One region of the Streptomyces sp. NPDC085866 genome, then DNA from elsewhere that is predicted to be linked to it. Evidence: riboswitches for the same ligand, from Rfam matches in the RefSeq annotation. Region 1 holds a riboswitch; the other holds the start of a gene.
What was found. Region 1 has a riboswitch for glycine ahead of gcvT (glycine cleavage system aminomethyltransferase GcvT). Riboswitches for the same ligand answer to the same signal wherever they lie in the genome.
Positions count from the first base shown of each region.

Region 2: linked by a shared signal. The riboswitch ahead of gcvP (aminomethyl-transferring glycine dehydrogenase) and the one ahead of gcvT (glycine cleavage system aminomethyltransferase GcvT) in region 1 are both predicted to bind glycine.

Region 1 is NZ_JBITSQ010000015.1:35,033-39,995, reverse strand. Features, by position in the region: gene ACIF83_RS33205 (enhanced serine sensitivity protein SseB C-terminal domain-containing protein) at 333-1,100, opposite strand; gene ACIF83_RS33200 (enhanced serine sensitivity protein SseB) at 1,324-2,115, opposite strand; gene ACIF83_RS33195 (AAA family ATPase) at 2,189-2,857, opposite strand; glycine riboswitch at 3,036-3,133, shown strand; gene gcvT (glycine cleavage system aminomethyltransferase GcvT) at 3,285-4,403, shown strand; gene gcvH (glycine cleavage system protein GcvH) at 4,520-4,900, shown strand; gene glyA (serine hydroxymethyltransferase) at 4,915-4,963, shown strand, end outside.
Region 2 is NZ_JBITSQ010000013.1:265,084-270,046, reverse strand. Features, by position in the region: gene ACIF83_RS31790 (MerR family transcriptional regulator) at 1-69, shown strand, start outside; gene ACIF83_RS31785 (DNA polymerase IV) at 122-1,579, shown strand; gene ACIF83_RS31780 (PRC-barrel domain-containing protein) at 1,501-1,872, opposite strand; glycine riboswitch at 1,992-2,086, shown strand; gene gcvP (aminomethyl-transferring glycine dehydrogenase) at 2,259-4,963, shown strand, end outside.

The sequences.
Region 1 (4,963 bases):
GCCCGGCCCGCGTCTGCCGCGAAGGTTTGCGGCTTTATCGACTTGCACTCGACCACGAGGTGAGCACCTCGTGTGTCTTGAGTGGGGAGTCTTCAGCGTGGCCGCGATCACCCGCCAGAGTCCAAGGCGAAAGTATGCATAACCGTGATGCGGCCATGGGGGTTCCGTTATCCGAACCTTTGGAACCGACCCGCGAACGCGCTCAGCACACCCGGTGACCGGTCACTCGTCGCCCTCGACCCGTCGCGCACACGCTCGGGCGGAGACACCCGGCGCATGCGGCGGGCATCCCGACGGACGGGGAACGCCCCGGTGGGGCGTGGTGTCACCGCTCAGTAGGCGCCGTGCACGGGCGGATATCCGTAGCCGGCAGCGGGGGCCTGCGGCTGGGGCGGCGGGGCGGCCGCGTGGGCCTCACGGTCGTAGAACGGGCGGGCGTTGGCCCGCATCCACATCACGACCGGGTCGTAGTCGTCGGTCATGGCCACCGTGGACACCGGCAGCCCGTCCGGGACCGCGCCGACCGACTGCTGCATCATCGCGCGCACCGAGTCCACCGCGGCCGGCGAGGTGTCGTACACGTCCAGGCCGATGGCCAGGTACGGGGCTCCGAGCGCGGGCTGCACCCAGGCACGGCGCAGGGAGCGCAGGGCCGGGGTGCGGTGGGCGTTCTGCGCGAGCAGGGCGTAGAACTGCGGGACCTCGATGCCGGGTTCGGACAGCCGCAGGGGGCCGGCCGGCTGACGGTCCAGGCCGGTGGCGATGCGGCGCAGGTCCAGCCAGGGGATGCCGACGCCGCCGCCCGGGGCGTGCGGGTTGAGCCAGAGGCCGAAGTGGTCGGGATAGAGGGTGCGGGCCACGTCCAGTCCGTCGACCACCTCGTAGGAGCGGTTCCAGCCGCTCGCCGAGAGTTCCTGGGCGGAGGTCACACAGGGGGCGTAGCTGAAGCCGTCGACCTCCATGTTTCCGTACTGGGCGTCGGGCGAGCCGGCCTGGCCGTGCCACAGGAGCATCCAGATCTGGCCGGAGGAGGGGGTGGCGAGGGCGCGCAACAGTGCCTCGTAGGCGTCGTAGCGCCCGGGGGTGACCTGGCGCAGCATGTGCTCGACGCTGCCGCTTGGGCTCGCGCTCACCTGTCTTGCCCTTCTTTGAAGTGCCCCGCGTTTGGAGACAGCTTAAGCGCCAGTAACCCGGGGGCTTGTGTTCGTCTGCGGGTGCGGGTGCGTGGTGGCTTGTCGCGCCCCGCGGCGGAGCCGCATATCGGACACAGCCCCGCGCCCCTGGGTCGGCTGCCCCCGGGTTGGCTTCCCGTGGACGTGGAAGCTAATGCCCGTACTGGTAGAAAGGGCGCACGTTCGTCCTGAGCCAGTCCGCCACCGGGTCCTGGGCCACGTCGAGGAGGACCAGGTTGACGGGCCACTTGACCGGGACTTTGCCGAGGGCCTTGCCGAGGGCGTCCAGGGGGAGGGCGCGCAGGTCGCCTTCCCACTGGGAGAGTTCCACGCCCACGAACATGACGGGGTCGGCCGTCTCGATGGCGGCGAGGCAGCGGCGGGCGGTGAGGACCACGCCGGTGGCGGCGAACTCGGCGGAGGCGGCGGCCAGGAAGTCGACCGGGTCGTCCTGCCAGTCGGGCTCGAAGAGGCGGACCCGGCCGCCGGAGCCGGGGCCGTCCAGCGGGGTGCGGTCCACGCGGCACAGCTCGGCCACCGCCTCGGGCGGCAGCGGGATGCCGACCACGCCGTCGGGGTTGACGGCGATGCCGACCTGCGGGGGCAGGCCGCGGGCGAACTCCACCGCCGGGGCGATGGTGTACGACATGTGGGAGCCGGTCGCCTGGCGGAGCTGTTCCTCGGAGCTGAAGACCGGGACGTACACCTGGCCCTCGATGTCCATCGTGGGCAGGTCCAGGGGGCCGCTCTGCGGACCGCCGCCGCTCGGCAGGGGGATCCAGAGGAAGCTGCGGCCCAGCACCTCGATGATCCGGCCGCCCGCGGAGGGTATGCCGAGGGAGGCCGAGAGCACCTCCTCCAGCTCGTTGCCGGGCCAACCGCCGTGCGGGTGGGGGTGCGTCTGTGCCGGGAAGTCCGCGGGAGTGTCCGCCGGGAAGTCCATCTGCCTACCGCCTGCTGGGAACCATGCTGAGGATCAAAAGGCTAGCGGGTACCTGTGACAGCGACCGGTCCGATCAGCCGGTGAAGGTTATGCGGTGCAGGACGTCCGCCGCGTCCCGGTCCAGCAGCACGGCCGAGCCGCAGCCGGCGGGCAGCTCGCCTCGCTCCACCGCGCGCAGCAGCCGGGCGGTCGTACGGCGGTGGCGGCTGAAGGCGTACCGGGACACGCCGCGACCGCGCTCGCGCTGGCCCTCGCGGGCCGTGCCGGCGGTGACGTCGAGAAGGAGCAGGTGCAGGGTGCCGCCGCGGCGGCGGGCCTCGCGGGCCAGCCAGGAGCGCACCCAGGGCTGGGTGCCGCAGTCGTGCACGACGACCCCTTCGCCGGTGCGCAGGGCACGGCGCAGTCCGGCGTAATGGGCGAGGCGGACCAGGGGGCGGTAGAGCGCGTAGGGGAGGAGGCGGGGCATGCGGGTGTCCCAGCGGTCGCGGGTGTCCTGGGAGTCGATGCGGTGGCCGGGGACGGCGCGGTGCATCAGCGTGGACTTGCCGCTGCCGGGCAGGCCGGTGATCACCACCAGGTCGGCGGGCCCGAAGACCAGGGCGTGCGGGCTGCGGCCCCCGCGGTCGCGCAGGTCGCGGACGACCGGGGCCGGGCGGTCGGCGCAGCGCTCGCGGGCCGGGGCGGAGGGCTGCTCGGGCACCGCGATGCCGGTGGTGGCGGCGTAGGCCGTGGTCCTGTTCACCGTGATCGTCCTCCCCTGTGGGCTTCGTAATCCCCTGCCCATCACATGTAAAGAGAAGGTAATGCGCCGCGTCCAGTGGTTCGGTGCGCGTACTGCCACAGGTCGGTTACAGATGCGGGCCCTGACGGGTGGGGGCAAGGCGTGCAATGATGTGCCCGCCAACTGCATACCGGCCGCTTGAATCCGCGCGGGAGAGTTCCCAGCAGCCTTCGCTGGGACGCCGAAGGAGCAAGTCCCTCCCTTGAATCTCTCAGGCCCCGTTACCGCGCGGGCGAGGCACATCTGAAAAGCGGGCCGCTGTGTCAGTGGCTCCACCCAAGGTGCAAGCCGTGGTCGTCCCTGTGGCGGTCTCGGCGAACCTCTCAGGTTCCGATGACAGATGGGGAGGAACGACCTCGCCCGTCATGCCTTGGGAGACGACCGACCGATGAGCAGTACCGAACTCCGTCACACCGCGTTGGATGCCCTCCATCGCTCGCTCGGTGCGACGATGACCGACTTCGCGGGCTGGGACATGCCCCTGCGCTACGGCTCCGAGCGCGACGAGCACGTGGCCGTGCGGACCAGGGCCGGCCTCTTCGACCTGTCCCACATGGGCGAGATCACCGTGACCGGCGCTCAGGCGGCGGCCCTGCTGAACTTCGCCCTGGTCGGCAACATCGCCTCCGTCGGCGTCGGCCGCGCCCGCTACACCATGATCTGCCAGGCCGACGGCGGCATCCTGGACGACCTGATCGTCTACCGCCTCGGCGAGACCGAGTACATGGTCGTCGCCAACGCCTCCAACGCCCAGGTGGTGCTGGACGCGCTGACCGAGCGCGCCGAGGGCTTCGACGCCGAGGTGCGCGACGACCGTGACGCGTACGCGCTGATCGCGATCCAGGGCCCCGAGTCCCCCGGCATCCTGAAGTCCCTCACGGACGCCGACCTGGACGGCCTGAAGTACTACGCGGGCCTGCCCGGCACGGTGGCCGGCGTCCCCGCCCTGATCGCCCGCACCGGCTACACCGGCGAGGACGGCTTCGAGCTGTTCGTGAAGCCCGAGCACGCCGTGGAGCTGTGGCAGGCGCTGACCGAGGCCGGCGAGGGCGTCGGCCTGGTGCCCTGCGGCCTGTCCTGCCGGGACACCCTGCGCCTGGAGGCGGGCATGCCGCTGTACGGGCACGAGCTGAGCACGTCCCTGACGCCGTTCGACGCCGGGCTCGGCCGCGTGGTGAAGTTCGAGAAGGAGGGCGACTTCGTCGGCCGCGAGGCGCTCACCGAGGCAGCCGCCAAGGCCGAGCAGAACCCGCCGCGGGTGCTCGTCGGTCTGATCGCCGAGGGCCGCCGGGTGCCGCGCGCCGGGTACGCCGTCGTCGCGGGCGGCGAGGTCATCGGCGAGATCACCTCCGGCGCCCCCTCCCCCACCCTGGGCAAGCCCATCGCCATCGCGTACGTCGACGCGGCGCACGCGGCGCCGGGTACCGCGGGCGTCGGTGTGGACATCCGCGGGAGCCACGAGCCGTACGAGGTCGTGGCGCTGCCGTTCTACAAGCGCCAGAAGTAGACACTGGGCGCGGTCCGTACCCAGAACGTGACCCTGCGCACACTTCACCTGCTCATCAGCAGGTTCAGCAGTCCCCCATTCACCAGCACTCCCGCGCGTACAGGAGAATTCAGGCCATGAGCAACCCCCAGCAGCTGCGCTACAGCAAGGAGCACGAGTGGCTGTCGGCCGCCGACGAGAACGGCGTCGCGACGGTCGGCATCACGGAGTTCGCGGCCAACGCACTCGGCGATGTGGTCTACGCCCAGCTCCCCGAGGCCGGTGACACGGTGACCGCGGGCGAGACCTGCGGCGAGCTGGAGTCGACCAAGTCGGTCTCCGACCTGTACTCCCCGGTCTCCGGCGAGATCGTCGAGTCCAACCAGGACGTGGTCGACGACCCGTCGCTGGTGAACTCCGCCCCCTTCGAGGGCGGCTGGCTGTTCAAGGTTCGCGTCACGGAGGAGCCGGCCGACCTGCTCTCCGCCGACGAGTACACCGCCCAGAACGCCGGCTGAGGAGTCGTAGCCGTATGACTGTCCTGAACACGTCCCTGCACGAGCTCGACCCGGAGATCGCCG
Region 2 (4,963 bases), on a different contig from region 1:
ACCGGGGAGACCCTGGTCGGGCACAACCCGACGGACGAGCTGGCCAGGCGCCGCAACCGGGCGGTCTGACGGCGCCCTCTCGGGGCCCGCGTTGTCAGTGGCGTGGTGCAGCATCGGAGATGTGAGAAACGCGCCCACGATCCTGCATCTCGACATGGACGCCTTCTTCGCCTCGGTGGAGCAGGCGTCCAAGCCGAGCCTGCGCGGGAAGGCCGTCGTCGTGGGCGGACTCGGACCACGCGGGGTGGTGGCCACCGCGTCGTACGAGGCCCGGGTCTTCGGGGTCCACTCGGCCATGCCGATGGCCCAGGCGCGCAGGCTGGCGCCGAACGCCGCGTACCTCGTGCCGCGCTTCGCCCTGTACAAGTCGGTCAGCGAGCAGGTGATGGCGCTGCTGCGGGCGCTGTCGCCGCTGGTGGAGCCGCTGAGCCTGGACGAGGCGTTCGTCGATCTGGAGGCCGGCGGAGAGGCCTGGGACGAGGCGTCGGCGCGGCTGGCCGGGACGAAGCTGCGCGCGGACATCCGGACGGTCACGGGGCTGACCGGGTCGGTGGGGCTGGCCGCCTCCAAGATGCTCGCGAAGATCGCCTCGGAGCAGGCCAAGCCCGACGGACTCGTGCTGATCGAGCCCGGGACCGAGCGGGCGCTGCTGGGACCCATGTCGGTGCGGACGCTGCCCGGGGTCGGGCCGGCGACCGGGGACCATCTGCGGCGGACCGGGATCACCACCGTCGAGGAACTGGCCGAGGCGGGGGAGGACGAACTCGTACGGCTGCTCGGCAAGGCGCACGGGCACGCGCTGTACGCCATGGCGCTGGCGCACGACGACCGACCCGTGGTGGCCGAGCGGGAGACCAAGTCGGTGTCGGTCGAGGACACCTACGACGTGGACATCCATGACCGGCTGCGGGTCGGACTTGAGGTGCAGCGGCTCGCCGACCGGTGCGTGGGGCGGCTGCGCGGGGCCGGGCTGTCCGGGCGGACCATCGTGCTGAAGGTGCGGCGGTACGACTTCTCGACGCTGACCCGCTCCGAGACGCTCCGTGGGCCCACCGACGATCCGGCGGTGATCCGGGAGGCGGCCGCGCGGCTCCTGGAGTCCGTGGACACCACGGGCGGGGTACGGCTGCTGGGCGTGGGCGTCTCGGGGCTCGCCGACTACACCCAGGAGGACCTGTTCGCGCAGGCCGCTGCGGGCGAGCGGGACGCGGCCGCGGCCGTGGAGGCGTCACAGGAGGTCGTGCCCGACGCCGTGGAGGAGCGCCCCGAGCCCGCCGAGCGGCAGTGGCGTGCCGGGTGCGACGTACGGCACGCCGAGTACGGGCACGGCTGGGTGCAGGGCAGTGGCCTGGGGCGGGTCACTGTGCGCTTCGAGACACCGCAGTCCGAGCCGGGGCGGGTCCGTACGTTCTTCGTCGACGATCCCGCGCTGGAATCGGCCGAGCCGTTGCCGCTGGTGCCGGGAACCGAGGGGGCCCAGCGGCCCACCCCGGCCGGGGATCAGACCTCCTCCGTGCCCGCCAGCTTGCCGAAGTCGTGGTCCGGTACCGAAGGAGGTGCGGCCGCGTCTAGGCCGTAGTGGTGATAGAGCTGGAGTTCCTGTTCGGGGGAGAGGTGGCGGCCCACGCCGAAGTCGGGGGCGTCCTTGATGAGCGCGCGGTCGAAGGGGACCCTGAGGGCGCCCTCCACCAGCTCGCTGGGCTCCAGGGGGACGAAGGCGTCCCGGGAGAACAGACCGGTGCGTATGGCCGCCCACTCCGGCACGCCCGTGGCGTCGTCGAGGTACACCTCGTCGATGGTGCCGATCTTGGTGCCATTGCGGTCGAACGCCTTGCGGCCGATCAGGTTGCGCGGATCGATGTCGGTCTGCACGGTCCCTCTCCCTCCACTTGGTCGCAACTCATCCGTAAGCACTACAAAAGAGCACATTCAAGGAGGCGGCCACTCGAGGGCCCGGGCGTTGACCTCGCTGGTAGGCTGACAGCGGCTGCTGACCCCGTGCGGGAGAGTCCTCCGACCACCTCGGAGGCGCCGAAGGAGCAAATCCTCCCCGGAATCTCTCAGGCTCACGTACCGCACGGACGAGGTCACTCTGGAAAGCAGGGCGAGCGTCGACGGCTCCCGCCCTCACCGACGGTGAAAGCCGGGACCCTCGGGCGCCCGGTGAAGCTCTCAGGTTTTGATGACAGAGGGGGAGGCCGTCGGGGCAACCGCCGTGGTGCCCCCCGAAGGTCGCGTCAGACCAGGAGGCCTCCGCAATGACCGCCCATCGCACTCCGCTCTCCGAGCTCGAAGCGGGCATCCCCTTCGAGCAGCGCCACATCGGGCCCGACCAGGAAGCGCGGGCCAAGATGCTCGCGCACATCGGTTACGGCTCGCTCGACGAGCTCACCGCCGCCGCGGTGCCGGATGTGATCAAGAACGCCGACGCGCTCGATCTGCCGGGTGGCCGTACCGAGGCCGAGGTGCTCGCCGAGCTCCGCTCGCTCGCCGACCGCAACCAGGTGCTCGGCTCGATGATCGGGCTCGGCTACTACGGGACCTTCACCCCGCCGGTCATCCTGCGCAACGTCATGGAGAACCCGGCCTGGTACACGGCCTACACGCCGTACCAGCCGGAGATCTCGCAGGGCCGCCTCGAGGCGCTGCTGAACTTCCAGACGATGGTCGCCGACCTGACCGGCCTGCCGACCTCCGGCGCCTCCCTCCTGGACGAGGGCACGGCCGCCGCCGAGGCGATGGCGCTGTCCCGGCGCATGGGCAAGAACAAGAAGGGCCTGTTCCTGGTCGACGCGGACGCGCTGCCGCAGACCATCGCCGTCATCGAGACGCGTGCCGAGCCGACCGGTGTCGAGGTCGTCGTCGCCGACCTGAGCGACGGCATCCCGGCCGACGTCGCCGCGCGCGAGATCAACGGCGTGCTGATCCAGTACCCGGGCGCCTCCGGTGCCGTACGCGACATCAAGCCGGTCATCGACCAGGCGCACGAGCTGGGCGCCCTCGTCACCGTCTCCGCCGACCTGCTGGCCCTCACCCTGCTGACCTCGCCGGGTGAGCTGGGCGCGGACATCGCCGTCGGCACGACCCAGCGCTTCGGTGTGCCGATGGGCTTCGGCGGTCCGCACGCGGGCTACATGGCGGTGCACGAGAAGTTCGCGCGCAGCCTGCCCGGCCGTCTGGTCGGCGTCTCCGTCGACGCCGACGGCAACAAGGCCTACCGCCTCGCGCTGCAGACCCGTGAGCAGCACATCCGCCGCGAGAAGGCCACGAGCAACATCTGCACCGCGCAGGTGCTGCTCGCCGTGATGGCCGGTATGTACGCCGTCTACCACGGCCCCGAGGGGCTGCGCGCCGTCGCCCGCCGCACCCACCGCTACGCCACGATCCTCGCCGAGGGCCTGAAGGCCGGCGGTGTCGAGATCGTCCACGGCGCCTACTTCGACACCCTCACCGCGCGTGTGCCCGGCAAGGCCGCCGAGGTGGTCGCCGCGGCCCTGGAGAACGGGGTCAACCTGCGTCTCGTGGACGCCGACCACGTCTCCCTCGCCTGTGACGAGACCAGCAACCGGGCCCAGCTGGCCGCCGTCTGGTCCGCCTTCGGCGTCGAGGGCGACATCGAGGCGCTGGACGTGACGGCCGCGGACACCCTGCCCGAGGCCCTGCTGCGCACCGACGACTTCCTGACCCACCCGGTCTTCCACGAGCACCGCTCCGAGACCGCCATGCTGCGCTACCTGCGCAAGCTGGCCGACCGCGACTACGCGCTCGACCGCGGCATGATCCCGCTGGGCTCGTGCACCATGAAGCTCAACGCGACCACCGAGATGGAGCCCGTCACCTGGCCCGAGTTCGGCCAGCTGCACCCCTTCGCGCCCGCCGAGCAGGCCGAGGGCTACCTCACGCTCATCCGGGAGCTGGAGGAGCGTCTCGCCGAGGTCACCGGCTACGACAAGGTCTCGCTCCAGCCGAACGCCGGTTCGCAGGGCGAGCTGGCCGGTCTGCTGGCCGTCCGCGGCTACCACCGGGCCAACGGCGACGAGCAGCGCACCGTCTGTCTGATCCCGTCCTCCGCGCACGGCACCAACGCCGCCAGCGCCGTGATGGCCGGCATGAAGGTGGTCGTCGTCAAGACCGCCGAGGACGGCGAGATCGACGTCGAGGACCTGCGGGCCAAGATCGAGCAGTACCGCGACGAGCTGGCGGTCCTGATGATCACCTACCCGTCCACGCACGGTGTGTTCGAGGAGCACGTCGCCGACATCTGCGCCCAGGTGCACGAGGCCGGCGGCCAGGTCTACGTCGACGGCGCCAACCTCAACGCCCTGGTCGGCCTCGCCAAGCCGGGCCACTTCGGCGGCGACGTCTCGCACCTGAACCTGCACAAGACCTTCTGCATCCCGCACGGTGGCGGCGGCCCCGGCGTCGGCCCGGTCGCGGTCCGCTCGCACCTGGCGCCGCACCTGCCCAACCACCCGCTGCAGCCGGCGGCCGGCCCGGAGACGGGCGTCGGCCCGATCTCGGCGGCGCCCTGGGGCAGCGCGGGCATCCTGCCGATCTCGTGGGCGTACGTCCGCCTGATGGGCGGCGAGGGCCTCAAGCGCGCCACCCAGGTGGCCGTGCTCTCCGCGAACTACGTCGCCAAGCGCCTGGAGCCGCACTACCCGGTGCTCTACACCGGCCCCGGCAACCTGGTCGCGCACGAGTGCATCATCGACCTGCGCCCGCTGACCAAGGCGACCGGCGTGAGCGTGGACGACGTGGCCAAGCGCCTGATCGACTACGGCTTCCACGCGCCGACCATGTCCTTCCCGGTGGCCGGCACGCTGATGATCGAGCCGACCGAGTCCGAGGACCTGGCCGAGCTGGACCGGTTCTGCGACGCGATGATCGCCATCCGCGCGGAGATCGAGAAGGTCGGCTCCGGGGAGTGGCCCGCCGAGGACAACCCGCTGGCGAACGCCCC